2 regions of the Streptomyces sp. NPDC001070 genome follow, and region 2 is predicted to be linked to the other one. Evidence: riboswitches for the same ligand, from Rfam matches in the RefSeq annotation. Region 2 holds a riboswitch; the other holds the start of a gene.
The links. Region 2 has a riboswitch for glycine ahead of gcvP (aminomethyl-transferring glycine dehydrogenase). Riboswitches for the same ligand answer to the same signal wherever they lie in the genome.
Positions count from the first base shown of each region.

Region 1 (14,110 bases), on a different contig from region 2:
GACAGTCCGTTGACGGACTTCACCACGCCGTCGTCGGTCGGGAAGTGGACCTTGAGGTCGCGGACCGCCAGGAACTCCTTGGGGGCGGACGACGGGTCCGGAACCGGCACGCCGGGTACGGAGGTTTCGGTGGAGGGACTCTGGTTCACGTCAGCCTCACGCGCGGGTCGACGACGGCGTACAGCAGGTCAACGATCAAGTTGGCCATGACAATGAAGAAGGCGGCGAACATGGTGACGCCGAGGATGACCGGCAGGTCCTGGGTGCTGATCGCGTTGACCGCGGCGTTGCCCAGTCCCTTCAGGTTGAAGACGGTCTCGGTGAGGACGGCGCCGCCGAGCAGCTGGCCGAGGTCGAGGCCGAAGACGGTGATGATCGGGGTGAGGGTGGAGCGCAGGGCGTGCTTGCCGATGACCACGCCCTCCTTGAGCCCCTTCGCCCGCGCGGTGCGGATGTAGTCCTCGCCCAGGATCTCCAGCATGGTGGCGCGGGTGAGCCGGGCGTAGGTGGCTGCGAAGAGGAACGCCAGGGTGATCCACGGCAGGATCAGGTGCTGCGCCCACTGCGCCGGGTTGTCGGCGAAGTTGACGTAGTCGTTCTCCGGCAGCCACCCCAGGCTGGTCACGAAGATCGCGGAGGTCAGCAGACCGGTGAAGTACACCGGCAGCGAGACACCCGCCAGGGCGGTGACCATCGTGACGCGGTCCAGCACGGTGCGTCTGCGCAGGGCGGAGATCACACCGGTGGCGACGCCGCCGAGCAGCCACAGCACCGCGGCGCCCGCCGCGAGCGACGCGGTCACCGGGAGCCGGTCGAGCAGCAGCGGCCACACGGGCTGCTCGTTCTTGAAGGAGTAACCGAAGCACGGCGCCGGGCAGTGGGTCTTCTCACTGCCGCTGTCGTAGTCCCGGCCGACCACGATGCCCTTGACGAAGTCCCCGTACTGGACGGTGATCGGCTTGTCCAGGCCCATCTTGTGGCGAATGCCTTCGATGGCCACCTTGTTGGTCGCTCTGCCCGCGTAGAGGAGAGCCGGGTCGCTTCCGGTGATCTTCGGCACCATGAAGAAGATGCCGAAGGTGACCATGGAGACCACCACCAGCAGGGCGACGACATTGATCAGTCGTCGAAAGATGTAGACGAGCACTGAACTCGGCAGCCGCCGGGCGGCCGCCGGCCCCTTGTGGGGACCGGCGACCGCCCGCGGCGGCCTTCACCTGCCCTTCGCGCTTAACTGACTAGCTGGTGTGACGGGGTTTACTTCTCGACGCCGACGACCGCGAGGTCGATGCGGCCGCCCTGACCGTCGCTGGCGAAGACGTTCGTCATCCGCGGGTTGCGGTAGATCAGCGCCTTGTCGAAGTTGATGGGCAGGTACAGGGCCTTCTCCATCACCAGCTTGTTGATCTGGCCGTAGTCCGCGGCGGCGGCCTCCGCCGTCGACTCGCCCGCGGCCTTGTCGAACAGCCCGTTGATCTCCTTGTCGTTGATCAGCGAGAAGTTGTTGTTGCCGTTCGGGAGGATGTAACGACCGTCGACCAGGGCCTGCAGGAAGCCGGCACCGGTGTTGAAGTCGGCACCCCAGCCCATGATGACGACGCCGTAGCCCTTCTTCTTCACGTTGTCGGGCGAGCCGACGACGGAGGAGGACTGGCTGCCGTCGTACTGGTCGATGGTGGCCTTGATGCCGACCTTCGCCAGCGACGCCTGGAGCGACTCGGCGGTCTTGACCTCGGGGGCGCGGTTGTTGCGGACCGCGATCACGGTGGAGAAGCCGTCGGGGTGGCCGCAGGCCTTCAGGGCCTCCTTGGCCTTCTCCGGCTGCGACTTGCCCGCGGCCAGGCCGTACGGGTCGTAGGACTTGTCCGAGCCCGGGATGTTCGGCGGCAGCATGTTGAGGCCGAAGTCACCGCTGGTCGGGCCGCCACGGGCGGTCTGCAGGGACTGCGGGTCGGCCGCGTAGATGATCGCCTTGCGGCAGTCCACGTTGTCCAGCGGCTTCACGTTCGTCGGGAACGCCATGTAGCGGATGTAGCCGGTGTACGGGTTGTCCGCGTTCGCCTTGTACTTGGCGCTCTGCAGGATCTTGATCTTCGCGGCCTGCTGCACGCCGGTGCCGTCGATCGCGTAGTCGATGTCACCCGACAGCAGGCGGGAGTCCATGTCGTCCGCGTTGGTGGTCACGGTGAAGGTGACCTTGTCCGGCAGGGCCTTGCGGACCGTGTCGGTCTTGGCGTCCCAGAACTTGTTGCGGGTGAACACCGCGCCCTTGCCGGCGGTGAAGGACTCGACCTTGTACGGGCCGGTGGCCACCGGGTGGTTGGTGTACTTGGCGCCGTCGTCCTTGGCCTGCGGCACCGGGGAGGTGTCGGACATGGCCAGCAGGAACGGGAAGTCCGAGTACGCCTTCTTCAGGTTGAAGACGATGGTCTTGTCGTCCGGCGTCTGGACGGACTTCAGACCGAGCTTGTTCGGGTCCTTGTCCTTGTACGGGCCGGGGTACTTCTGGCCCTGGTCCAGCTGGTCGATGATGTAGACCGGACCGCCGGAGAGGACGTCCTGGGCGAAGACTCGCTCGATGCCGTACTTGATGTCCTTCGACGTGATGTCGGTACCGTCGTCGAACTTGACGCCGTCCTTCAGGTGGAAGGTGTACGTCTTGCCGTCGTTGGTGACCTCCGGCATGTCCTTCGCCAGGTCGGGAACGAGCTTGTTGCCCGCCTCACCCGGCTTGGAGTCGTAGGTCAGCAGCTGGCGGACGTAGAGGCGCTGGATGTCCCACACGAAGCCGTAGTAGGCGCGCGCCGGGTCCAGGAAGTCGACGTCCTGGGGCGACCAGAGCTTGAGGGTGCCGCCCTTCTTGTCGGACGCGTTGAGCACCTTGCCCTTGGTGCCCGCGTCGAAGCCGGCGCCCTCGCTGGAGGTCTTCTTGTCGTCGGATCCTCCACCCCCACACGCCGCGGTCAGCGACAGGGCTCCGGCAAGCGCGATCGCCCCGAGTACTTTGCCTCTGCGATTCACTGTTGTACAACCTCCGTGATCTGAACTGCCCGTGACGCGGTTCCCGCGTCATCCGGTTTGAAGAGGCCGTCCGGCTGGACCGGCGGCTGGGATACGGCGCTCAGCTCCCCTTGGGGTCGAGCGCGTCCCTGAGCCCGTCCCCGAAGAGGTTGAAAGCCAGTACGGTGATGAAGATCGCCACACCGGGGACCACCATGTAGGTCGGGTCCGCCTGGTAGATGGGCACGGCGTCGGAGAGCATCTTGCCCCAGGAGGGGGTGGGAGGCTTGACGCCGGCGCCGAGGAAGCTGAGCGCCGCCTCCGACAGGATGTTGGTCGGGATGATCAGGGTCGTGTACACCAGGATCGGCGCCACGAGGTTGGGCATCAGTTCCCGCCCGAGGATGTGCAGCCGCCCGGCCCCCAGGCTCCGGGCCGCCTCGACGAACTCGCGCTCCCGCAGCGAGATCGTCTGCCCGCGGACGATGCGGCCGATGTAGGGCCAGCCGAAGAAGCCGATGACCACGATCAGCACGCCCATGCGGACGCCCGAGCCGGTCAGGCCCCAGACCGAGTCCGGAACGACTGAGACCAGGGCGATGGTGAAGAGCAGCTGCGGGAAGGCCAGCAGCAGGTCCATGAGCCGGCTGATCGCGGAGTCGACCCATCCGCCCATGTAGCCGGCGACCGCCCCGAGGATGCTGCCGATCACGACCGACACCATCGCCGCGAGGAACGCCACGAGCAGCGAGATCCGCGCGCCGTAGACGATGCGGCTGAAGACGTCGCGGCCGTTGGTCGGCTCGACACCCAGCAGGAAGTCCGAACTGATGCCGCCGAAGGAACCCTTGGGCGTGCCGAGGTCGGGGTCGATCAGATTCTCGTGGAACTCATTCGGGTCATGGCCGAAGAAGTGCACCAGCACGGGTGCGCATACGGCAATAAGAATGAGCAGGATCACGACGAATCCGCCGGCAAGCGCGACCTTGTCCCGCTTGAGCCGCATCCAGGCGATCCGGCCGGGTGAGCGCCCCTCGATCGCCTTCGCCGGCACATCGGCGGTGACGTCGGGCAGTGCCGTCTCGGCGGCAGCGGTGTCGTGCAGCGGTGCTGTCATTTCTCCTCGCGCATCCCCCTGCCGGCGGTGGCCGGCTTCGCCTGGTCGTCCGCCCGGGTCGACGGAGCGGGCCGACCATGTCGGGCGGAGCTCTTTGATGGTGGTGCGATGGGGCCTGGCTGTGTGTGTTGTGTTTGTGATGAATCGTTAAGGCGACGTGAGAGCCGCCTTGGAGCGCGAGTCTTCATGGGGCATGGATCACGCGCCAGACCTCACAGGGAAGCGATGCGCAACCGTGATGTGGTGAGCCTTCGTCCGTTATTACCGCAGTGTTACGCGCGTTGACAGATCGCGGGGAGGCAACGGGAGTCGCTACCGTCGAGGCCATGAACGATCGCCTTCGCTCGGTGTGCGACCTGATGGTCCCCGTGGTCAGGGAGATGGCGGGACTCCACGAGTACGACGGCCGGGTGCAGGACCTGTCGCCCGACGGCGTGCGCCGCGGCCTGTCCTCGCTCGCCCACGCCCGACTGCGCGAACCGGCCCTTTCCGACCCTCACGACGAACGGCACCTGTCGGTCTTCGAGGACACTCTCAAGATCCAGTACGGCGAGCTCGAACTGCACCGGCGCGACCCATATCCGCATTTGTCCAATCTCGAACTCACCGCCTACGACCGCGAGTACGCACCCCGCGAGGAGCTGGCGGAGGCCCGCAGGCGCCACCTCCAGCAGTGGCCGGACGCCGTCGACGCGGCCATCGCATCGCTCGACCGGGTGAGCGCGCCGGTCGCCGCCGCACTCCTTGGGGCGGTCCGCGGCCTGGCCGCCGACCTCGACCCGGACCGCGAACCGGAGGCCGGGCCCGCGCTCGCCGCGCACGCCCGGCTGGTCGACCACATCGCCCGCGCCGCCGAGACCGGCGACCCCGATCCCCGCCTCGGCGGCGAGGCCCTCGCCCTCCTGATGGGCAGTCAGGAAGGCATGCGCGTGGACCTGTCGGCCCTCGCCGACGAGGCCGAGCGCGAGCGGGACCGGCTCACCGAACTGCTCACGGAGTCCTGCAGGCGGCTGGACCCGGCGGCCACGGTCGACGAACTCATCCCGCGGCTGCTCGCGGACCACCCGGACGCGGACGGGGTCATCCCCGAGGCCGCCCGGCTCACGGACGAGGTCATCGAGTTCACCCGGCAGCGGGGGCTCGTGCCCTGGCTCGACGGCGACTGCCTGGTCGGCCCCGCGCCGCCGTCACGCCGCTGGTCCATGGCGATGATGACCTGGGCGGCCCCGGAGGAGGCCGACTCCGCATCCTGGTACCACGTCACCCCGCCGGAGCCGGACTGGCCGGAGGAGGAACGCGAGGAGTGGCTCTCGGTCTTCAGCCGTACGAGCCTGCCGGCGATCACCGTGCACGAGGTGGCACCGGGCCATTTCGCCCACGGCCGGGCATTGCGGCACGCGCCGACGCAAGTGCGCCGCGTTCTGCACTCCCTGTCCTTCTGCGAGGGCTGGGCGCACTACGTCGAGGAGGTCTGCCTCGAGGAGGGCTTCCGTGCCCGCGACCCCCGCTTCGCGATCGGCGTCGCCCTGGAGGCGCTCGTACGGGTCACCCGGCTCGCGAGCGCGATCGGGCTGCACACGGGGGCGATGACGCTGGAGGAGGCCACGCAGCGGTTCATGCGGGACGCCCACCTCGCGCGGGCCGGCGCGGCCTCCGAGGCCCGGCGCGGCACCTTCGACGCGGCGTACGGCCGCTACACCTGGGGCAAGTTGGAGATCATGCGGCTCCGTGAGCGGGCCCGCCGCTCCTGGGGCCCCGCGTTCTCGCTGCAGCGGTTCCACGGGGCACTTCTGGAGCTGGGCAGTCCGCCCCTGGGGCTCGTCGACGCGATCCTCTGAGGGCACCTCGCGCTGCCGGGTGCGGCACCGCTGCCCCTGCGGATTCCCTTGCAGGGGTGCCCCTGATCGGCACGGGGCGGGGCCGGGAAGTCGCCAGGGGCGGGAAACCGCCAGGGCGGCGGGGACGGGGTCAGTAGGGCTGCGGGGCCCAGCCGTACGTCGTACCGGGGACACCGGGAGCGCCGGGCGCGCCGTGGGCGTCCCGGGAGTAGAAGGGCTGAGCGGAGGCCCGCATCCACATCCCGACGGGGTCGTACTCGTCCGTGAGGGCGACCGTGGCGACCGGCAGCCCCTGCGGCACCGCGCCGAGGGCGGACTGCATCATCAGGCGCACCGTTTCGGCGGCCTGCGGGCCCGCGTCGTAGAGGTCGACGCCGATCGCGAGGTACGGCTCGCCCACCGCCGGCTGGACCCAGGCGCGCCGCAGCGAGCGGACGGCCGGGGTGCGATGGGCCTGCTGGCACAACAGGGCGTAGTACTGGGGGATCTGGAGGGCCGGCTCACCGATCCGCAGCGGCCCGGCCGGGGCCCGGTCGAGCCCGAGGCAGACCCGCCGCAGATCGAGCCAGGGGACGCCGACACCGCCGCCGGGGGCGTGCGGGTTGAGCCACAGGCCCCAGCGGTCGGGGAAGAGCGAGGTGGCGATCTCGCGGCCGGAGACCACCTCGTGGGCCCGGTTCCAGCCGCTGGCGGCGAGCTCCTGCGGAGAGGTCACACAGGGGGCGTAGCCGTGGCCCGCGACCTCCATGTTGCCGTACTGAGCGTCGGCCCCGCCGGGTGAGCCCTGCCAGAGCAGCATCCACACCTGACTGTCGGCGAGGGTCCGCAGCAGGTTCTCGTAGGCGTCGTACCTACCGGGCGTCACCTGCCGGAGCGCATGCTCCAGCCCCCCGCCTCCTCCCACGCCCGCGCTCACGTGTCCCGCCCTCCCGCGTCCGCGTTGTCCGCGTCGTCTGCTTCGCCGAATGCCTCGCGTGCCGAACCAAGGTTATGCGCCCGTGCCGACATAGAAGGGTCGCACGCGCTCGAGCATCCAGTCGCCGACGGGGTCCTGTGCGACGTCCAGCAGCACGATGTTCACCTGCCACGGCACGGGGACGGCGCCGAGCGCCCGCCCCAGGGCGGCCATGGCGGCGGCGCGGTCGTCCTCCTGCCAGCGGTCGAGCTCGACGCCGATGAAGAGCGTGGCCGGATCGCCCTCGACACTGGCGAGCGCGCGGCGGGCGGAGAGCACCACGGGGGTGACGGCGAACTCTCCCGCGGCGGCGGCCAGGAAGTCCACCGGCTCCTGATCGGGCGAGGGTTCCCAGAGCCGGACCCGGGCGCCGGTCGGGGTGCCGGGCTCGCGGTCGGTGCGGCACAGCTCCATGACGGCGGCGGGCGGCAGCGGAATGCCCACCGCTCCACCGGGGTTGACGGCGATCCCCAGTTGCGGGGGCAGGCCGCGCGCGAACTCGCGGGCGGGGGCGACGGCGAAGCTCATGCCGGAGCCGGCGCCGAGGAACTGCTGTTCGGAACTGAACACCGGGACGTAGACGCCGCCGTCGAGTTCGATGGTCGGCAGATCGAGGTCCGGACTGTCGGGGCCGCCGCCGTTCGGCAGCGGGATCCACAACTCGGAGCGGCCGAGCACCTCCAGGACGCGTGCCGTGGCGCCCGGGTCGCCGAGCGCCGCGGAGAGCACTTCCTCGAGTTCGTTGGCGGGCCAGCCGCCCGCGCCGTGGCCCGGCGGGGCGAAGCCGTCCGGTATCCGCTGCCCCGGGATGTTCACTGCGTCTCGCCTCGCAATTTCCTGTGGTGGTGCCCTCGGTGGAAACCCTATCCGGCGGCGGGCGGAAGCGACCCCCGCATCCCGCATCCGTCACGCGGTGCGATCGTCCGGTTGCGAAGCGTCACATCGTTTCCGAAGGTAGGACGGGCAAGGAGAAAACCCTCAACTGGGAGATATCTCAACATGCGCATCACCAGGACCAACTCCACCCTCATAGCGGCGGCGGTCTGCGCCTCGCTGACGATGGGCCTCACCGGCGGTGTCGCGAGTGCCCACGCCCCCACCCGGAGCGCGGCCGTCCAGGTCGAGCACCTCGCCGCCCGCGGGGCGGACACGGGCAACGCCGAACTCATCGCCAAGCTGGGTGACACGCTGTCCATCGGCGCCAAGCTCACCCAGGAGGCCCAGGCCGAGAGCCCCGACTCGGCCAAGCTGGAGGACCTCCGCAAGGGTCTCGAGGAGGCGAGCAGCCAGCTGGCCTCGGTCCTCGACCAGGCTGGTGCGGTATCTCCCGGCGACATAGACCCGTCGGCCCAGGACCCGGCCGTTGCGCAGCCGGGCCTGCAGCCCGGGGACCCCGGCCAGCCGGGTGACCCGTCCGCCGTCGATCCCCAGAGCGGCGGTGAGGGTGAGCGGCGTGCCGCGGACCCCGCCTCCGACGTCAAGGCCGCGCTCGACCAGCTGATCGCCGACGTGACGGACCTGCTGGCCAAGGTGGTCGCCAAGGACCTCGCGGGTGTGACGGCCGGCGTGTCCAAGGTCGTCTCGGACCTGCAGGCCCTGCTGCTGGCGGTGCCGAAGCTGCTGACCGGTGCGCTGCCGGTGACGCCGCCGGTCTCCCTCAACGACCAGGGGGAGCAGCTCCCGCCCGAGGCGCCGCCGGTCCCCCTCAACGACCAGGGGGAGCAGCTCCCGCCCGAAGCGCCGCCGGCGCCGCAGGGCCCCGCGGAACCGCAGGTTCCCTAGCGGTACCGCACCTCCCGCGTCGCGGCCCGGTCGCTCAGCCGTCGAAGTCGATGGCCTCGAGTTCCCGGGCCGCTTCGCGGTCCAGGAGCACCGCGGAGACGCACGCGCCGGGCAGCCGGCCCGCTTCCGCCTCCGCCAGCAGGCGCCGGGAGGCGTTGCGGTGCCGGGCCATGGCGTACGCCGAAACCCCCCGCCCGCGCTCGCGCTGCCCGTCCAGGGCGGTCCGCACGGGGACGTCAAGCAGCACCAGGTGCATCCCCCGTCCGCGCCGCCGCGCGTCGCGGGCGACCCAGGAGCGCACCCAGCGCAGGGTCCCGCAGTCGTGCAGGACGACGCTGTCGCCCGAGCGCAGCGCCTGCCACAGCCCCGCGTAGTGGGCGACCCGCACCAGGGGACGGTAGACGGCGTACGGCAGCAGCCGCGGCATACGCGTCTGCCACCGTTCCCGTACGTCCTGCGAGTCGATCAGGCGGGCCTCGGCCGCCGCGCGCCGCATGAGGGTGCTCTTGCCGCCGCCCGGCAGACCGGAGACGACCAGGACGTCACCCTGCGGGTAGCACAGGGTGCGCACCGGCCTCCGTCCCCGCCTCAGATCGAGCAGCCGGCGCGGCCGCACGGCGCGGCCCCTGCGGCGCGCCTCCCCGGCCCGCGCCGGTACCGGCCGGGACACGGCCGGGCCCCCGGCCGCCGCGTACGCACTCTGCCACCGCACAGTTGCCCTCCGGGTCCGACGTTCAAGAAATGGTAAATCCTGTGTCTTTTCCTACCCAGAGAAACGGCGGCGTTACTACCGGATCGGGACCGGACCGGGACATCCGGCACGCGATCGCGACAACGGCGGGCGCCCGTGCAATGATGGCGGCCTCAATCTCATATCGGCCGTTCGAGGCCGCGCGGGAGAGCTTCCGCACCGCTACGGCGGGCGGGACGCCGAAGGAGCAAGTCCTCCCTTGAATCTCTCAGGCACAGATACCGCGCGTTCGAGGCACATCTGAAAAGCGGGCGAGCCCTCCCGGTCACGGGGGTGCCGCCCCACCCAAGGTGCAAGCCGGGACTCCTCCGCTCGGAGGGTCCAGGTGAACCTCTCAGGTTCCGATGACAGATGGGGAGGACCAGCCCCCGTCATCGCCTTACCTTCCTTTTCCTTGCCTTGGGAGCCCGCCCGATGAGTGAACCCCGCCGTACCGCACTGGACGCGCTGCACCGCGCCCTCGGCGCCACGATGACCGACTTCGCGGGCTGGGACATGCCGCTGCGGTACGCCAGCGAGCGCGACGAGCACACCGCCGTGCGGACCCGGGCCGGCCTGTTCGACCTGTCCCACATGGGCGAGATCACGGTCACCGGTCCGGCCGCGGGCGAGGCGCTGGACCACGCGCTGGTCGGCCACATCTCGGCGCTGGCCGTGGGCCGGGCCCGCTACACGATGATCTGCGCGCCCGACGGCGGCATCCTCGACGACCTGATCGTCTACCGCCTCGGCGACGAGGAGTACATGGTCGTCGCCAACGCCTCCAACGCCCAGGTGGTCCTCGACGCGGTGACCGAGCGCGCGGCCGGCTTCGACGCCGCGGTGCGCGACGACCGGGACGCGTACGCGCTGATCGCCGTCCAGGGTCCGGAGTCCCCCGGCATCCTGAAGTCGGTCACCGACGCCGACCTGGACGGGCTCAAGTACTACGCGGGCCTGCCCGGCACCGTCGCCGGCGTCTCCGCGCTGATCGCCCGTACGGGCTACACCGGCGAGGACGGCTTCGAGCTCTTCGTCGCCCCGGCCGACGCGGAGAAGCTCTGGCAGGCGCTCACCGACGCGGGCGCGGACGCCGGCCTGGTGCCGTGCGGCCTGTCCTGCCGCGACACGCTGCGCCTGGAGGCGGGCATGCCGCTGTACGGGCACGAGCTGACCACCGCGCTCACCCCCTTCGACGCCGGGCTCGGCCGGGTCGTGAAGTTCGACAAGCCCGGTGACTTCGTGGGCCGTGAGGCGCTCACCGAGGCCGCCGCCAAGGCCGAGGCCGCGCCGCCGCGCAAGCTGGTCGGCCTGGTCGCCGAGGGCCGCCGGGTCCCCCGCGCGGGCTACCCGGTGGTGGCCGGCGGCGAGGTGGTCGGCGAGGTCACCTCGGGCGCCCCGTCCCCGACCCTGGGCAAGCCGATCGCCATGGCGTACGTGGACGCCGGGCACGCCGCGCCGGGCACCTCAGGTGTGGGCGTGGACATCCGCGGTACGCATGAGCCGTACGAGGTGGTGGCCCTGCCGTTCTACAAGCGGCAGCGCTGAGGCACCGGTCACATCCGGCACAGCCGTCCCACCTGTCAAGACAGTCGTTCACCAGCACATACCGTCATCCAGGAGAATTCACGCCATGAGCAACCCCCAGCAGCTGCGGTACAGCAAGGAGCACGAGTGGGTCTCGGCCGCCGACGCGGACGGTGTGTCCTCGGTGGGCATCACCGAGCACGCGGCGAACGCCCTCGGCGATGTCGTCTACGTCCAGCTGCCGGCGGTCGGCGACACGGTGGCCGCGGGCGAGACCTGCGGTGAGCTGGAGTCGACCAAGTCGGTCAGCGACCTGTACGCCCCGGTCTCCGGCGAGGTCACCGAGGTCAACGAGGACGTCGTCAACGACCCCTCGCTGGTGAACTCGGCGGCCTTCGAGGGCGGCTGGCTGTTCAAGGTGAAGGTGTCCGAGGAGCCGGGCGACCTGCTCTCCGCGGACGAGTACACCGCCTTCACCGGCAACTGACCGCTCGGGACCTCCCGACCGCTCCGCCCTGTCCACTCCGACCTCCGGACGGATGACCCCCCTGATGTCGCTTCTCAACAGCTCACTGCACGAGCTCGACCCCGACGTCGCCGCAGCCGTCGACGCCGAACTGCACCGCCAGCAGTCCACCCTTGAGATGATCGCCTCGGAGAACTTCGCTCCGGTCGCGGTGCTCCAGGCCCAGGGCTCGGTGCTGACCAACAAGTACGCCGAGGGCTACCCCGGCCGCCGCTACTACGGCGGCTGCGAGCACGTCGACGTCGTCGAGCAGCTCGCGATCGACCGGATCAAGGCGCTGTTCGGCGCCGAGCACGCCAACGTCCAGCCGCACTCGGGCGCGCAGGCCAACGCGGCCGCGATGTTCGCGCTGCTGAACCCCGGCGACACGATCCTGGGTCTGAACCTCGCCCACGGCGGGCACCTGACCCACGGCATGAAGATCAACTTCTCCGGCAAGCTGTACAACGTGGTCGCCTACCACGTGGACGCCGAGACCGGCCGGGTCGACATGGCCGAGGTCGAGCGCCTCGCCAAGGAGTCCCGCCCGAAGCTGATCATCGCCGGCTGGTCGGCGTACCCGCGTCAGCTGGACTTCGCGGCCTTCCGGCGGATCGCCGACGAGGTCGGCGCCTACCTGATGGTCGACATGGCGCACTTCGCGGGCCTGGTGGCGGCGGGGCTCCACCCCTCCCCCGTGCCCTACGCGGACGTCGTCACCACGACCACGCACAAGACGCTGGGCGGCCCGCGCGGCGGCGTCATCCTCAGCAAGGCCGAGCTCGCCAAGAAGATCAACTCGGCGGTCTTCCCCGGGCAGCAGGGCGGCCCGCTGGAGCACGTCATCGCGGCGAAGGCGGTCGCCTTCAAGGTCGCGGCGAGCGAGGAGTTCAAGGACCGCCAGGTCCGCACCCTGGAGGGCGCGAAGATCCTCGCCGAGCGGCTGACGCAGGCCGACGTCGCCGAGGCGGGCGTGTCGGTGCTGTCCGGCGGCACGGACGTCCACCTGGTCCTGGTCGACCTGCGCGACAGCGCGCTCGACGGCCAGCAGGCCGAGGACCGGCTGCACGAGATCGGCATCACGGTCAACCGCAACGCCGTCCCGAACGACCCGCGCCCGCCGATGGTCACCTCCGGCCTGCGGATCGGCACCCCCGCGCTGGCCACCCGCGGCTTCGGCGCGGAGGACTTCCGCGAGGTCGCCGACATCATCGCCGAGGCCCTGAAGCCGGGCTTCGACGCGGACGCGGCCAAGGCACTCGGTGCCCGGGTCACCGCGCTCGCCGAGAAGCACCCGCTGTACCCCGGCCTGAAGTAGCGAGCATCACCCGGTGTGCGGGACCGGCCGTGAGGACGGTCCCGCACACTGGAGCAAGCGCGGCGCACCACCGCCGCCCACGTACCACCCGGCGGCGACCCCGCCGGCCGCCCGCGGACAACGGGGTCCGCGAACCCGAGGAGTCATCGCACCGTGGCCATTTCCGTCTTCGACCTCTTCTCGATCGGCATAGGCCCGTCCAGCTCCCACACCGTGGGCCCGATGCGCGCCGCCCGGATGTTCGCCCAGCGCCTGAAGAACGACGGCCTGCTGGCGGGCGTCGCCTCCGTGCGCGCCGAACTGTTCGGCTCGCTCGGCGCCACCGGCCACGGCCACGGCACCCCCAAGGCCGTGCTGCTGGGCCTGGAGGGCCACTCCCCCCGGACCGTCGACGTCGACACCGCCGACGAGCGCGTCGAGCTCATCCGCAGCACGGGCCGCATCAGCCTGCTCGGCGCCCACGAGATCCCGTTCGCCGCGGACAACGACCTGATCCTGCACCGCCGCCGCTCGCTGCCGTACCACGCCAACGGGATGACGCTCTTCGCGTACGACGAGGCCGGCGTGCCCGTGCTGGAGAAGACCTACTACTCGGTGGGCGGCGGCTTCGTCGTCGACGAGGACGCGGTCGGCGAGGACCGCATCAAGCTCGACGACACCGTGCTGAAGTACCCCTTCCGCACCGGCGACGAGCTGCTGCGGCTCACCCGGGAGACCGGGCTGTCCATCTCCGGGCTGATGCTGGAGAACGAGAAGGCCTGGCGCTCCGAGGCCGAGATCCGCGCGGGCCTGCTGGAGATCTGGGGCGTCATGAAGGACTGCGTCGCCGCCGGCCTGAGCCGTGAGGGCATCCTCCCCGGCGGCCTCAAGGTCCGCCGCCGCGCCTCGGCCACCGCCCGCCAGCTGCGCGCCGAGGGCAACACGGCCGCGCACGCCATGGAGTGGGTCACCCTCTACGCCATGGCCGTCAACGAGGAGAACGCCGCCGGCGGCCGGGTCGTCACCGCCCCCACCAACGGCGCCGCCGGCATCATCCCGGCCGTCCTCCACTACTACGTCAACTTCGTCGCAGGGCAGTCGACGGAGGCCGAGAAGGAGGACGGCGTCGTCCGCTTCCTCCTCGCGGCGGGCGCGATCGGCATGCTCTTCAAGGAGAACGCCTCCATCTCCGGCGCCGAGGTCGGCTGCCAGGGCGAGGTCGGCTCCGCCTGCTCCATGGCCGCGGGCGGCCTCGCCGAGGTCCTGGGCGGCGGCCCGGAGAAGGTCGAGAACGCCGCGGAGATCGGCATGGAGCACAACCTTGGCCTCACCTGCGACCCCGTCGGCGGCCTGGTCCAG
Region 1 is NZ_JBSFLB010000004.1:32,366-46,475, forward strand. It holds gene ACWDAS_RS06200 (ABC transporter ATP-binding protein) at 1-149, opposite strand, end outside; gene ACWDAS_RS06205 (ABC transporter permease) at 146-1,147, opposite strand; gene ACWDAS_RS06210 (ABC transporter substrate-binding protein) at 1,258-3,021, opposite strand; gene ACWDAS_RS06215 (ABC transporter permease) at 3,122-4,117, opposite strand; gene ACWDAS_RS06220 (DUF885 family protein) at 4,444-5,955, shown strand; gene ACWDAS_RS06225 (enhanced serine sensitivity protein SseB C-terminal domain-containing protein) at 6,086-6,871, opposite strand; gene ACWDAS_RS06230 (enhanced serine sensitivity protein SseB) at 6,944-7,726, opposite strand; gene ACWDAS_RS06235 (hypothetical protein) at 7,910-8,692, shown strand; gene ACWDAS_RS06240 (AAA family ATPase) at 8,727-9,404, opposite strand; glycine riboswitch at 9,577-9,677, shown strand; gene gcvT (glycine cleavage system aminomethyltransferase GcvT) at 9,858-10,970, shown strand; gene gcvH (glycine cleavage system protein GcvH) at 11,056-11,436, shown strand; gene glyA (serine hydroxymethyltransferase) at 11,501-12,772, shown strand; gene ACWDAS_RS06260 (L-serine ammonia-lyase) at 12,926-14,110, shown strand, end outside.
Region 1: another riboswitch for glycine. It lies ahead of gcvT (glycine cleavage system aminomethyltransferase GcvT); the one in region 2 lies ahead of gcvP (aminomethyl-transferring glycine dehydrogenase).

Region 2 (14,110 bases):
GCATCTTCGGGATCGCCGTCGGCGTGGTGTGGCGGGACGTCGAGAGCGCCCTGTCGCAGCTGCACTCCGAGCGGGTCGACACCGGGGAGACCGTGGTCGGCCACAACCCGGGCGACGAGCTGGCGCGGCGCCGCAACCGGGCCGGCTGAACGACTCCCCACCCGTCCGCCGTACAGGCGTACGGCGGATGTCGGACCCGTGGGGCACCATCGGTGACTGTGAGAAGCGCGCCGACCATCCTCCACCTGGACATGGACGCGTTCTTCGCTGCCGTCGAGCAGGCCGCGAAGCCGAGTCTGCGGGGGAAGCCGGTCGTCGTGGGCGGTCTCGGGCCGCGGGGCGTGGTGGCGACCGCGTCGTACGAGGCCCGGGTCCACGGTGTGCACTCGGCGATGCCGATGGCCCACGCGCGCCGGCTGTGCCCCAATGCCGCGTATCTCGTGCCGCGCTTCGCGGTCTACCGGCAGATCAGCGACGTCGTCATGGAGCTGCTCTCCCGGCTGTCGCCACTGGTGGAGCCGCTCAGCCTGGACGAGGCCTTCGTGGACCTGGAGGCCGGTGGCGTCGAGGAGGACCCCCGCCTGGTGGGGGAGCGGCTGCGGGCGGACATCCGGGCGGCGACCGGGCTCACCGGTTCGGTCGGTCTAGCCGGCTCCAAGCTGCTCGCCAAGATCGCCTCCGAGCAGGCCAAGCCCGACGGCCTGGTGGTCGTCGAACCGGGCACCGAGCGCGAGCTCCTGGCGCCCATGCAGGTGCGCACGCTGCCCGGCGTGGGCCCGGCCACGGCCGAGCATCTGCGGCGGGCGGGCATCGCGACCGTCGGCGAGGTCGTGGAGGCGGGGGAGGCCGAGCTGGTGCGGCTGCTCGGCAAGGCGCACGGCACTCATGTGCACGGGATGGCCCTGGGGATCGACGAGCGGCCCGTGGTCGCCGACCGCGAGAGCAAGTCGGTCTCGGTCGAGGACACCTTCGACGTCGACCTCACCGACCGCGTGCGGGTCCGCCTGGAGGTGGACCGACTGGCCGACCGCTGCGTGCGCAGGCTGCGCTCCGCGGGCCGCTCGGGCCGCACGATCGTGCTCAAGGTGCGCCGCTACGACTTCACCACGCTCACCCGCTCCGAGACCCTGCGCGCCCCCACCGACGACCTCGCGGTGGTCCGCGAGACCGCGGCGCGCCTGCTGGAGGCCGTCGACATCACCGGCGGCGTACGCCTGCTGGGAGTCGGTGTCGCCGGGCTCGCCGACTTCACGCAGGAGGATCTGTTCGCCCAGGCGGCGGAACGGGAGGAGAGCGCGGCCGACGAGGAGGCCGGCCGGGCCGAGGAGGGGGCGGAGCAGGCCGCCGGGGCGGCGCCGGTGCCCGCTGGGGCGGCGCCGGTGCCCGCGGGGGCCGAGCGGCGCTGGGTGGCGGGGCAGGACGTGCGCCACGCCGAGCACGGCGCGGGGTGGGTTCAGGGGAGCGGGGTCGGCCGCGTCACCGTCCGCTTCGAGGAACCGGGCTCCGCCTTGCCCGGGCGGGTGCGCACCTTCGCGGTGACCGACGCGGACCTGGAGCCGTCCGAGCCGCTCCCGCTGGTGCCCTCGGGGCCGCAGGGGCCGCCGCGTCAGCTGTCGCCCGCCAGTGTGCCGAAGTCGCGGTCCGGCGGCGGCTCCGGCACCGGACCGGACAGCGACGGCCCGCTCATGCCGTAGTGGTGGTAGAGCTGCAGTTCCTGCTCGGGGGAGAGATGGCGGCCCACACCGAAGTCCGGGGCGTCCTTGATCAGTGCCTTGTCGAACGGCACGCGCAGCTCTTCCCCGGTGAACTCGCTCGGTTCCAGCGGCACGAACGCGTCGCGGCTGAACAGACCGGTGCGCACCGCGGCCCATTCGGGCTCGCCGGTGGCGTCGTCGAGGTACACCTCGTCGACGGTGCCGATCTTCATCCCGTTGCGGTCGAAGGCCCTGCGCCCGATCAGGCTGCGCGGATCGATACCGGTCTGCACGGTCCCTCCAACTGGTCGCGATTAATCCTATTTAGGCACGAAAGGTGGCGGCTGTCACATGACCCCTCTCCGGACCGCGCTGGTACGCTGACAGCGGCTGCTGACCCCTTGCGGGAGAGTCCTGACGGTGCGGGGAACCGCCCGTCGGGCGCCGAAGGAGCAAACCCTCCCCGGAATCTCTCAGGCATCCGTACCGCATGGGTGAGGTCACTCTGGAAAGCAGGAAGGGCGGCACGCAACCGTGCGCGGCCGCTTCCTCACCGACGGTGAAAGCCGTCCCGACGCGTGCGGGGCGGTGAAGCTCTCAGGTTCAGATGACAGAGGGGGAGGCCGTGTCGCGTCAGACCAGGAGGCCTCCGCAGATGACCGCCAACCGCATCCCACTCTCCGAGCTGGAGCGCGGCATCCCCTTCGAGCAGCGCCACATCGGGCCCGACGCCGCGGCGCAGGCCAAGATGCTCGCACAGGTCGGCTACGGTTCGCTGGACGAGCTCACCGCCGCAGCCGTACCGGACACCATCAAGAGCGCCGAGGCCCTGGGCCTGCCCGACGCCCGCACCGAGCCCGAGGTGCTGGCCGAGCTGCGCTCCCTCGCCGACCGCAACCAGGTGCTGCGGCCCATGATCGGCCTCGGCTACTACGGCACCTTCACCCCGCCGGTCATCCTGCGCAACGTCATGGAGAACCCCGCCTGGTACACGGCGTACACGCCCTACCAGCCGGAGATCTCCCAAGGCCGCCTGGAGGCCCTGCTGAACTTCCAGACGGTCGTCGCCGACCTGACCGGGCTGCCGACCTCCGGCGCCTCGCTGCTCGACGAGGGCACGGCGGCCGCCGAGGCCATGGCCCTGTCCCGCCGGGTCGGCAAGGTCAAGGAGGGCGTCTTCCTGATCGACGCCGACACCTTCCCGCAGACCGTGGCCGTGATCGAGACGCGCGCCGAGCCCACCGGCGTCGAGGTCGTCGTAGCCGACCTGAGCGACGGCATCCCGGCGGAGATCGCCGAGCGCGGGGTCTTCGGTGTGCTGCTGCAGTACCCGGGCGCCTCCGGCGCCGTCCGCGACCTCAAGCCGGTCGTCGAGCAGGCCCGCGGACTCGGCGCGATCGTCACCGTCGCCGCCGACCTGCTGGCCCTGACCGTGCTCACCTCGCCCGGCGAGCTCGGCGCCGACATCGCGGTCGGCACCACCCAGCGCTTCGGCGTGCCTATGGGCTTCGGCGGCCCGCACGCCGGCTACATGGCCGTCCGTGACGCCCACGCCCGCAGCCTGCCCGGGCGCCTGGTCGGCGTCTCCGTCGACGCCGACGGCGACAAGGCCTACCGCCTGGCCCTGCAGACCCGTGAGCAGCACATCCGCCGCGAGAAGGCCACCAGCAACATCTGCACCGCCCAGGTGCTGCTGGCTGTCATGGCCGGCATGTACGCGGTCTACCACGGCCCGGACGGCCTGGCGCAGATCGCCCGCCGCACCCACCGCTACGCCGCGATCCTCGCCGCGGGCCTGCGCGCGGGCGGTGTCGAGGTGACCACCGACGCCTTCTTCGACACCCTGACCGCCCGTGTGCCCGGCCGGGCCGCCGAGGTCGTGGCCGCCGCCCGCGAGGCCGGGGTCAACCTGCGCCAGGTCGACGCCGACCTGGTCGGCGTCGCCTGCGACGAGACCACCGGCCGCGCCGACCTGGCCGCCGTCTGGGGCGCCTTCGGAGTCAGCGTCGACGCCGAAGGGATCGAGGCCCTGGACGCCGCCACCGAGGACGCGCTGCCCGCCGACCTGACGCGCGGCGTGGACTACCTGACCCACCCGGTCTTCCACCAGCACCGCTCCGAGACAGCGATGCTGCGCTACCTGCGCCGCCTCGCCGACCGCGACTACGCGCTGGACCGCGGCATGATCCCGCTCGGCTCCTGCACGATGAAGCTGAACGCGACCACCGAGATGGAGCCGGTCACCTGGCCCGAGTTCGGCGCGCTGCACCCGTTCGCGCCCGCCGAGCAGGCCGAGGGCTACCTCACCCTCATCCGTGAGCTGGAGGAGCGCCTCGCCGAGGTCACCGGCTACGACAAGGTGAGCCTGCAGCCGAACGCCGGATCCCAGGGCGAGCTGGCGGGCCTGCTCGCCGTCCGCGCGTACCACCGCGCCAACGGCGACACGCAGCGCACGGTCTGCCTTATCCCGTCCTCCGCGCACGGCACCAACGCCGCCAGCGCCGTGATGGCCGGCATGAAGGTGGTCGTCGTCAAGACGGCCGGCGACGGCGAGGTCGACGTCGACGACCTGCGCGCCAAGATCGAGCAGCACCGCGACGAGCTCGCCGTGCTCATGGTCACCTACCCCTCCACGCACGGCGTCTTCGAGGAGCACATCGGCGACATCTGCGGCGCGGTGCACGACGCGGGTGGTCAGGTCTACGTGGACGGCGCGAACCTCAACGCCCTGGTGGGTCTGGCGAAGCCCGGCCACTTCGGCGGCGACGTCTCGCACCTGAACCTGCACAAGACCTTCTGCATCCCGCACGGCGGCGGCGGCCCCGGCGTCGGCCCGGTCGCGGTCCGCGCCCACCTCGCCCCGTACCTGCCCAAACACCCGCTCCAGCCGTCCGCGGGCCCGGAGACGGGCGTCGGACCGATCTCGGCCGCGCCGTGGGGCTCGGCGGGCATCCTGCCGATCTCGTGGGCGTACGTCCGGCTCATGGGCGGCGAGGGCCTCAAGCGCGCCACCCAGGTCGCGGTGCTCGGCGCGAACTACGTCGCCAAGCGGCTGGAGCCGCACTACCCGGTGCTCTACACCGGTCCCGGCGGGCTCGTCGCGCACGAGTGCATCATCGACCTGCGCCCGCTGACGAAGGAGACCGGCGTGACGGTCGACGACGTCGCCAAGCGCCTGATCGACTACGGCTTCCACGCGCCGACGATGTCGTTCCCGGTGGCCGGGACGCTGATGATCGAGCCGACGGAGAGCGAGAACCTCGCGGAGCTGGACCGCTTCTGCGACACGATGATCGCGATCCGCGGGGAGATCGAGCGGGTCGGTTCGGGGGAGTGGCCCAAGGAGGACAACCCGCTGCGCAACGCCCCGCACACGGCCGGCGCGCTGGGCGGGGCCTGGGAGCACCCGTACTCCCGTGAGGAGGCGGTCTTCCCGTCCGGTGTGTCGGCCGCGGACAAGTACTGGCCGCCGGTCCGCCGAATCGACGGCGCCTTCGGCGACCGCAACCTGGTCTGCTCCTGCCCGCCGCTGGACGAGTACGACGTGTAAGGGCGGTTGACGCTCAAGGGTCGGCCCCGCTGCGCCAGCGGGGTCGGCCCTTTGTCGTTCCCGGCCCGGTCAGGCCGCGGTGACGATGTGCTCGCTGCCGAGCGGGCGGTGCGGGGCGATGATCTGCCCGTCGGGGAGGAGCTCACCGGTGTCCTCGAAGAGCAGGACGCCGTTGCACAGCAGGCTCCAGCCCTGCTCGGGGTGGCTGGCCATGATGTGGGCGGCCTCGCGGTCGGGGCTGCCGGCGGACGGACACTGCGGCTGGTGCGGGCACATGGACGAAGTCTTTCGCTGCGAGTGGTGTGAAGTACGGCTGCCTTGGGTAGGAACCTCGGTCATGCCGCTCCCCCGTTCAGTCGGTCGGTCCCAGTGTTGCTCTACTGGGGGATTTCCGCAGGGATTTCGCGTGAGCTGTCCTCGTTAGTTGGGGACGCATTCACTCTGGCGGGCGGTTGCCCGGACAATGCAACGCCTCCGTGACCGGACGGTCACGGAGGCGTGTGCAGGTCGCCCCAGCCGGGAGCCTCAGGCGGTGGTGCCGAGCAGCGGTGGCGGAGCCAGCCGCAGGGTCAGCACCGGCACCAGGTCGGAGAGCCGGTGCATGCGGTGCGCGGCGATCCCCGGCGGGGCCGGGGCGAGCGGGATCAGCAGATCCGAGGGGGCCGGCTGGGCGGTGCCCGCATCCGCCGCGACGTCCCCGTGGAGCCAGAGTGTCAGCATGTACAGCCCCGGTACCGAGAGCAGATGCGGCTGGTAGGGGGTGGTGAGCGCGTCTGCCTGGCGCAGCGCGCGCTCGGTCGAGGCCAGGTACGGGCCCTCGCAGAAGTGCGAGAACGCCCAGCCGTCCGGGGTGTCCACGGTCTCGCCCGCGGCTGCCACCTTCTCGCCCGTGCGGATGTGGAAGCGCCAGCCGGTCAGCCGCGCCCGGGGCAGCCCACCCGGTTCGGTGATCACAGGGTCGAGGACGTGCAGGGGGAGCGGGTGCTCGGCGACGAGCGGCCCGGAGGCGTTGCGCAGCGAGGGGGTGCGGGCCTCGCGGACGGCGGTGGGAGAGCTCAGGGCGGCGAGAACGCTCCGCAGGGCGGGAGCGGGGGCTGGGGCTACCTGCAGCGGCATGGTGGGCGGCCTCTCATGGGGAGACACGGGGGGTGCTCGGCGGGGTGCGGACAGCACTGTCAGCGATGGAGCAGATGAAACGGCGGCAGGCCGGGACAGCACGGAACCGTGGGGCGCGTGGAGGCGGCGGCGTGCGGAATCAGCGGGGGCATGCGGATCCCTTCCCGTGGCCGGTGCGTCGCGGGCGCGCGGCGGGTCGCGGAGGCTCTGCCTGTGAACGAAGGATATACGAGGAGTGTTCGCGCAGTGTTTCATCTAGCCGTCAGTGATATTACGGGCAAGGCGGTTCCAGGTCACCCTGAGCAGGTAATGGCTCCCCGATTGCACCGTCGCGCACGCGGTGAACTGCGCTTTCCGTGTTACTGCGGATGGCTGAATCTCGTCGGTGTTTTTCACGAGACGTCCGCCGTCGGCATGTGAATTCAGTCCATGCCCGCGGAATGTGCCGCAAGACGGTGCTCGCGGCCAGCTTAGCGGCTCCCGGCGCCCCCGGGGGAGCCTTATCGATCTCGAGGCTGGGCATGATGTGATCACGTCTCACTCGAGGAAGGACCTCCGATGGGGGAAAAGGTCGCGGCCACGGGGTTCGACCTGTCCGACCGCCAGCGGTACCGCCGGAAGCTGAAGCAGTGTCTGCTGGGGTTGGAGCGACTGCTGGAGGAGAAGCGATTCGACCGTCCCCGCAATCTCATGGGGCTGGAGATCGAACTGAATCTCACGGACCGCGACGGGCTGCCGCGCATGATGAACGAGGAGGTGCTCGAGCGCATCGCGAGCCGTGATTTCCAGACGGAGCTCGCACAGTTCAACATTGAAGTGAACATCGCACCGCACCGGCTTTCCGGCCGGGTCCTGGACCGGCTCGCCGAAGAGTTGCGCATGGGCCTGGGATATGCCGAGGGAAAGGCCCGCGAGGTGGGCGCCCGCATCGTGATGGTCGGAATCCTCCCCACCCTCGGTGCGCAGGATCTGGTCGGTGCGAACCTTTCCCGGGTGGACCGCTACATGCTGCTCAACGACCGCATACTCGCGGCCCGCGGTGAGGACATCACCCTCGACATATCCGGCGTGGAGCGGCTGACCTGCGTCTCCGGTTCGATCGCCCCCGAGGCCGCGTGCACCTCGATGCAGATGCACCTCCAGGTCACCCCCGCCCGCTTCGCCGCCGTGTGGAACGCCGCGCAGGTGGTGGCCGGCCCGCAGGTCGCGCTCGGCGCCAACTCGCCCTTCCTGTTCGGCCGGGAACTGTGGCGGGAGACCCGCCCCACCCTCTTCCAGCAGGCCACGGACACCCGCCCCGAGGAGCACCGCGCCCAGGGCGTGCGTCCCCTGACCTGGTTCGGCGAGCGCTGGATCGACTCCGCGTACGACCTCTTCGCCGAGAACGTGCGCTACTTTCCCTCTCTGCTGCCCATCTGCGAGGACGAGGATCCGCTGCACGTCCTCGACGAGGGCGGGGTGCCGCAGTTGAAGGAACTCACGCTGCACAACGGCACGATCTACCGCTGGAACCGTCCCGTCTACGCGGTCGTCGACGGCGTGCCCCACCTGCGGGTGGAGAACCGGGTCATGCCCGCCGGACCCACCGTCGCCGACGTCCTGGCCAACACCGCCTTCTACTACGGGCTCGTACGCTCGCTCGCCGAGGCGTCACGCCCCGTCTGGAGCCGGCTGCCGTTCGCCGCCGCAGCGGCGAACTTCGACGCCGCCTGCCGGTACGGCATCGACGCGGTGTTCAACTGGCCCCGGCCCGGGCGCGGCAACGGCGTCGTCGAGATCGGGGCCGTCGAGCTCGTCCTGGACGAACTGCTGCCGCTGGCGTCGGCGGGACTGGACGCCTGGGGAATCGACCCGGTGGACCGGGACCACTACCTCGGCATCATCGAGGGCCGCTGCCGCAACCGCATGAACGGCGCCGAGTGGCAGGCCGTCGCCTTCCACCAGGAGCTGGACCGCGGACTGGACCGGCAGCGGGCACTGGCCGCGATGACCCTGCGCTACTGCGAGCTGATGCACAGCGGCGCCCCCGTGCACGAGTGGCCGCTGGAACGCTGAGCCCGCCCCGCCCGCGCACGCCCGCGGGGCACGGGGCAAGCCCCCGCTCGCGCCACCGGCCCGATGAGGCAGGATGGCGCGGGTGGAGGCATCTGTGGACAGGAATTCGGTGGAGGCCGGCGGGTCCGGGGTGGCGGAGAGGCTTGCTCCGCGCGCGCTGCGCAGCGAGACCCTCCTGGTGCTGGCGCTGTCGCTCGGAGCGAGCGGGCTCGCCGCGCTGATCAGCTTCATCGGGTCGCTGACCAAACCCGGCGGACTCAAGGACCAGGCGGCCACCCTCGTCGGCTCCCAGGCGCCCGGACGGCCGTGGCTCGACCTGGCCTGGCAGCTGTTCGGCATCGCCAGCGCGCTCGTCCCGGTGGCGCTCGTCGCCCACCTGCTGGCCCGCGAGGGCACCGGCATGCCGGTGATCGGCTTCGACCTGCGCCGCCCGCGGATCGATCTGCTGCGCGGTGCCGTCGTGGCCGCGGCGATCGGCGGCACCGGACTGCTCTTCTACCTGGGCGCACGCGCTTCCGGGTTCAATCTCACCGTCGTACCGGAGTCCCTGCCCGACGTGTGGTGGAAGATCCCCGTGCTGATCGCCTCCGCGATCCAGAACGCCGTGCTCGAGGAAGTCATCGTCGTCGGCTACCTGCTGCGCAGACTGGGCCAGTTGGGCTGGACGCCGATCAGCGCGCTGGTCGCGAGCAGCGTGCTGCGCGGCTCGTACCACCTCTACCAGGGCGTCGGCGGGCTCGTCGGCAACATGGCGATGGGCGTCGTCTTCGTCCTGCTCTACCGGCGGTGGGGCCGGGTGGGGCCGCTGGTGGCGGCACACGCGCTGATCGACATCGTGGCCTTCGTGGGATACGCCCTGCTGGCGGGGAAGGTCGGCTGGCTGCCGACCGCGTGACCCGGGCGCCGCGGGCAGGGGCGCCGGCGAGCGCTACGGGTGGGCGTGCAGCTCACCGTCGATCACGGTCACGGCGCGGCCGCTGAGCAGCACGCGGTCGCGGCGCAGCGCCGTGCGGACCAGTCCCGAACGGGCCGAGGCCTGCAGCCCGATCAGCTCGTCGCGGCCCAGGCGCTGCGACCAGAACGGCGCCAGGGCGGTGTGGGCGCTGCCGGTCACCGGGTCCTCGTCGATGCCGACGCCGGGGAAGAAGCCCCGTGAGACGAAGTCGTAGCCGGTCGTCGCCGGGGACTCGGCAACGGCGGTCACGATCAGACCGCGCTTCGAGGGCAGCGCGGCGACGGCGGCGAAATCGGGGGCGAGGGCCCGCACGGTCTTCTCGTCGGCGACTTCGACCAGCAGATCGCCCACGTCGTCGCCGGTCTCGTGCACCGACAGCACCTCGGCGCCGATCGCGGACGCGATCTCGTCCGCGACGACGATCGAGGTCAGCGGGGCGGTCGGGAAGTCCATGGTGATGGTGCCGTCATCGGTGGCCGTCGTGGTGAGGATGCCGCAGCGGGCACTGAACCGCACCGCGCCGTGGGCGGCGCCCGTGCTGTGCAGGATGTGGGCGGTGGCCAGGGTCGCGTGCCCGCACATGTTCACCTCGGCCTTCGGGGTGAACCAGCGCAGGGCCCAGTCCGCGTCCTGGGCGTCGGGCGTGGGGTGGGCGAAGGCGGTCTCGGACAGGTTGACCTCCGCGGCCACCCGCTGGAGCCAGCCGTCCTCGGGGAAGGTGTCCGCGTCCAGCAGGAGCACGCCCGCGGGGTTGCCGGCGAAGGGGCGGTCGGTGAAGGCGTCGACGATTCGAATCCGCATGTCGGCGAGCCTACGGAGGAGGGAACGGGACCGGCCAGGGCCAATCGAGCGTTAGTGGACCGGCGCCCGCGGCGACGCACACCGGACCGTACGTCAGGTGGCGTCGGGCGCAGCCCCCTTGGCGAGGAGCACGCGGTGCGGGGACGGTCCCGGCGGTCACCGGCGAGCGCCCGGGCTCCGTCAGGAGGGGCCCCCACCGCCCGCCGGCGTGCGCAGCAGGGAGGCGTGCGCGGACAGCACGGCCCGGCAGCGGGCGCGTTCCGGGTGGTCGGCGTCGGAGCCGAGGAGCAGCACCTCGCGCTCGTTCTCGGCGTCGACCGGCTCGGCGAGTTCGGTCACCACCATGACCACGTCGAGCAGCGCGGACCGCACTTTGACGTCCGGGTCGGCCGCGAGGCGCAACAGGAACGGCAGGGCGGCCGGCATGGCGGCGCCCAACCGGAATACGCCGTCCATCAGCACGTCGGTGAGCACCCGCGCGGCCTCGGCACCGGCCCGCTCGTCGAGCAGCGCGTGGAGGACGGCGGGAACCCCGGCGGGGCAGCCGGGGAAATCGGCCCAGGGCACGTCGGCGCACCCGCGCAGAGCGGGGTGCCCCTCGCCCGTCCGCGCCGCGTCCGGGTGGTCGCGGAGGAACCCGGCGACCATGGCCTCCTTCGCCGCGGCATCGAGCACGCACATCCGTCCGGCCTCCTTGTCAGGCGACGCCGGCAGGGAAGGGCGTCGAGGGGGACACTCTGCCAGGACACGGCTCCCGCCCTCACATGGGGATCACGCACGGGAACACCGTCCCGGCATCGATCAGAGATGGAGAAGCCACCTGCGCCGCGGCCCGCCTAACGTGAGGTGACCGGCCGGAAGGCGGCGGGAACGGCACAAGGAGAATCACGATGACCAAGGGCGTGACGACGATCATCTACCCCACGCAGGACCTGGACAGGGCCAAGGCCCTGTTCACGCAGTGGCTCGGCGTGGAGCCCTTCGTGGACGAGCCCTACTACGTGGGCTACCGGGTGGCGGGACAGGACATCGGCCTGGATCCCAACGGGCACGCCAGGGGGATGACCGGGCCGGTGGCGTACCGGGACGTCGAGGACGTCAAGGCGGCCGTGGACGGGCTGGTGGCGGCGGGCGCCGAGGTGCTGCAGGACACCCGGGACGTCGGCGGGGGCAAGCTGATCGCGATGGTGAAGGTCACGGACGGCCATGTCGTCGGGCTCGCCCAGCAGCCGGCCTGAGCCGGAGTACGTCCTGCGGCCCGTCGGACGGGTCGAGTCGCCGCTGCGGAGCCGGGACGAGGCACCGAAGCAGGGGGACGAGGGGGCGCCCGAGGCGTGGCTGGTGTTCGAGCCCTGGGTGGCGGAGGCGCTGCGGGGCCTGCGGCCCGGTACGGAGGCGCTGGTGCTGACGTGGCTGGACCGGGCGCACAGGGACGTGCTGGAGGTACGGCCGCGCGGAGCGCCCGACCGGCCGCTCACCGGGGTGTTCCGTACACGGTCGCCGGACCGGCCGAACCCGGTGGGTCTGCACCGGGTGCGGCTCGTCGAGGTCGACGGGCTGCGGGTCCGTGTCCGTGACCTCGAGGCACTCGACGGCACGCCCGTCGTCGATGTGAAGCCGGTGCTCGGGGGGTTGGACGAGCGATGACGAAGGGGTCCCGGTCGCCGTGCGGCAACCGGGACCCCTCGCTGTTTCGTTACCGTGCTCGTGCCGACGCGATGCCCGCACTCGGCGTCCGGCCCCGGTTCCTTCCACCGAGCGCAGGCCTCTGCTGATGGGCGGTCAGCCCTCGCGCGCCGGCGGCGCGAGCAGGGTGCCGAAGACGTTGTCGAAGAAGTCGTCGAAGGCCTCGCCCGACCGGCTGGAGCGCGCGGCGATCAGCGTGCCCTCCCAGGCGTTGAGGACGAACCGTGCCGTCCGCTCCGTGTCGAGGTCCGCCCGCACCGCACCGGTCTGCTTCGCCTCGGCGAGCACGCCGGAGATCACCGAGGCCCAGTGGTCCAGCGACTCGCGGACCCCGGTACGGATCGTCTCGCTGTGGTCGGCGACCTCGGCTCCGAAGTTGCCGAACAGGCAACCCCGGGTGAAGTCCGCGTCCACGACGTCGTCGCGCAGGAACGCGAAGTGCGCGCGCAGCCGCACGAGCGGTGCGACGCCGGAGGGCGCCAGATCCTGCAACCGGCGGCTCGCGCCGTAGCGCTCCAGGGCGACGAGGGCGAGGGACTCCTTGCTGTCGAAGTGGTTGTAGAACGACCCCTTCGGCGCGCCGGCGGCATCGGTGATGTCCTTGACGCCCGCCGCGTTGTACCCCTTCGCGTGGAACTGCTCGACCGCCGCGTCGACGATCTCCTCGCGCATGCTTCGCCTGGCCATGGAGCCACCTCCTCGCGCCAATATGGTCAGTCGTCTTCGACGCTGTCAAACGGTCTCGGAACGGCCCCCGGCCGGGCCGCCCGGCCTCAGGCGGTCATGTCCAGCACGACCCGGAATCGGGCCTCGCCGGACATCATCCGCTCGTAGGCCTCGGGCGCCTGCTCCAGGGACATCGTCTCCACCATCGGGCGGATGCCGAAGCGGTTGCTGAACTCGAGGTTGTCCTCGTTCTCGATCGAGTGGCCGGTCAGGCTGCCGGTGACGGTACGGCTGCCGAGGACGAGGTCCGCCGTGGTGACCGAGACGGGGTCCGGAGCGACGCCCACCACCACCAGCTTCCCGCGCGGGGCGAGGCCCGGGACCAGCGGCGTCATCGAGGCGCCGCTGGCCGCGGTGGCGATGACGGCGTCGGCGCCGCCCAGCTTCTGCAGCGCGGCGGCGGGGTCCTCCGCCGAACTGTCGATGTAGTGGCTCGCTCCCAGTTCGACGGCGAGCTTCTCCTTCTCCCGGCCGCGGGCGATGGCCGCGACGCGGTATCCGAGCCGGGCGGCGTACTGCAGGCCGAGGTGCCCGAGGCCGCCGATGCCCTGGACCGCGACGAGGGCGCCGGGGCGGGCGTCCAGCCGGCGGAGCGCGGTGAAGGTGGTCAGGCCGGCGCAGAGCAGCGGCGCGACCTCGACGGGGGACATGCCGTCCGGCACCCGGACCAGGCCGCTGCTGCGGGCGATGAGCACCTCCGCGTATCCGCCGTCCGTGGTCGTTCCGGTCTGCGGCTGGTTCAGGCAGTTGACGAAGTCCCCGCGGCGGCAGGGGGTGCACTCACCGCAGTGGCCGTTCAGGAAGCCCACGCCCACGCGGTCCCCGATGCGCCAGGCGCCGACGCCCTCGCCGACGGCGTCGATGACGCCGACGACCTCGTGGCCGGGGACGACCGGTCGCGACGGATCGGCCCGCAGGCCCTCCACGGCGAGCACGTCGGAGTGGCAGACCCCGCAGCTCTCGACCCTCAGCCGCACATGGCCGGGGGGCGGCTCGGGGACCTCTCGGGTGACCAGCTCGAAGTTCCGGGCACCGGTGACTTCGAATGCGCGGTAGGTGGACATGGTGCTCCTCGGCGGATGTCGGGGTGGGGTGGTGGCGGTGCGGGGCGCCGCCGCCGCGGAGAAGGCGGCGGCGCGCCACACGTCCCGCTCCGCGCTGCGTCGCAGCGGCGGACGGGTCCGCGCCGAGAGACCAATATGGGCGGTCGTCTTAAAAGTGTCAACCGTCGCCGCGACGTGGGCGTCCGCCGGATCGACGCCTGTGGGTGGGGTCGAGGGCCCCGCCGTCCCGCGGTGTGGCGACCCTCACGCGATGTATCACCTTCTTGACGGGTGACTTGGACACTGCCAGAGTGGTCACCACTCAAGCAGGTGACGCATGGAGCGGCTCACCCCGGCGAACAGGAGGGCACGGCCATGACCGAGACCAACTACACCGCTGTTGTCGCCGCGACCGGCGAGGGCCGCAACGGCGGCCGCGCCCAGTCCAGTGACGGTCTCCTCGACCTCACCCTCGCCATCCCGA
Region 2 is NZ_JBSFLB010000056.1:15,767-29,876, reverse strand. It holds gene ACWDAS_RS39285 (MerR family transcriptional regulator) at 1-149, shown strand, start outside; gene ACWDAS_RS39280 (DNA polymerase IV) at 219-1,694, shown strand; gene ACWDAS_RS39275 (PRC-barrel domain-containing protein) at 1,607-1,987, opposite strand; glycine riboswitch at 2,089-2,193, shown strand; gene gcvP (aminomethyl-transferring glycine dehydrogenase) at 2,350-5,244, shown strand; gene ACWDAS_RS39265 (DUF5999 family protein) at 5,314-5,520, opposite strand; gene ACWDAS_RS39260 (hypothetical protein) at 5,770-6,360, opposite strand; gene ACWDAS_RS39255 (glutamate--cysteine ligase) at 6,919-8,415, shown strand; gene ACWDAS_RS39250 (CPBP family intramembrane glutamic endopeptidase) at 8,489-9,310, shown strand; gene ACWDAS_RS39245 (PhzF family phenazine biosynthesis protein) at 9,344-10,171, opposite strand; gene ACWDAS_RS39240 (hypothetical protein) at 10,352-10,852, opposite strand; gene ACWDAS_RS39235 (VOC family protein) at 11,062-11,409, shown strand; gene tsaA (tRNA (N6-threonylcarbamoyladenosine(37)-N6)-methyltransferase TrmO) at 11,378-11,818, shown strand; gene ACWDAS_RS39225 (TetR family transcriptional regulator C-terminal domain-containing protein) at 11,954-12,544, opposite strand; gene ACWDAS_RS39220 (alcohol dehydrogenase) at 12,631-13,647, opposite strand; gene ACWDAS_RS39215 (Ohr family peroxiredoxin) at 14,002-14,110, shown strand, end outside.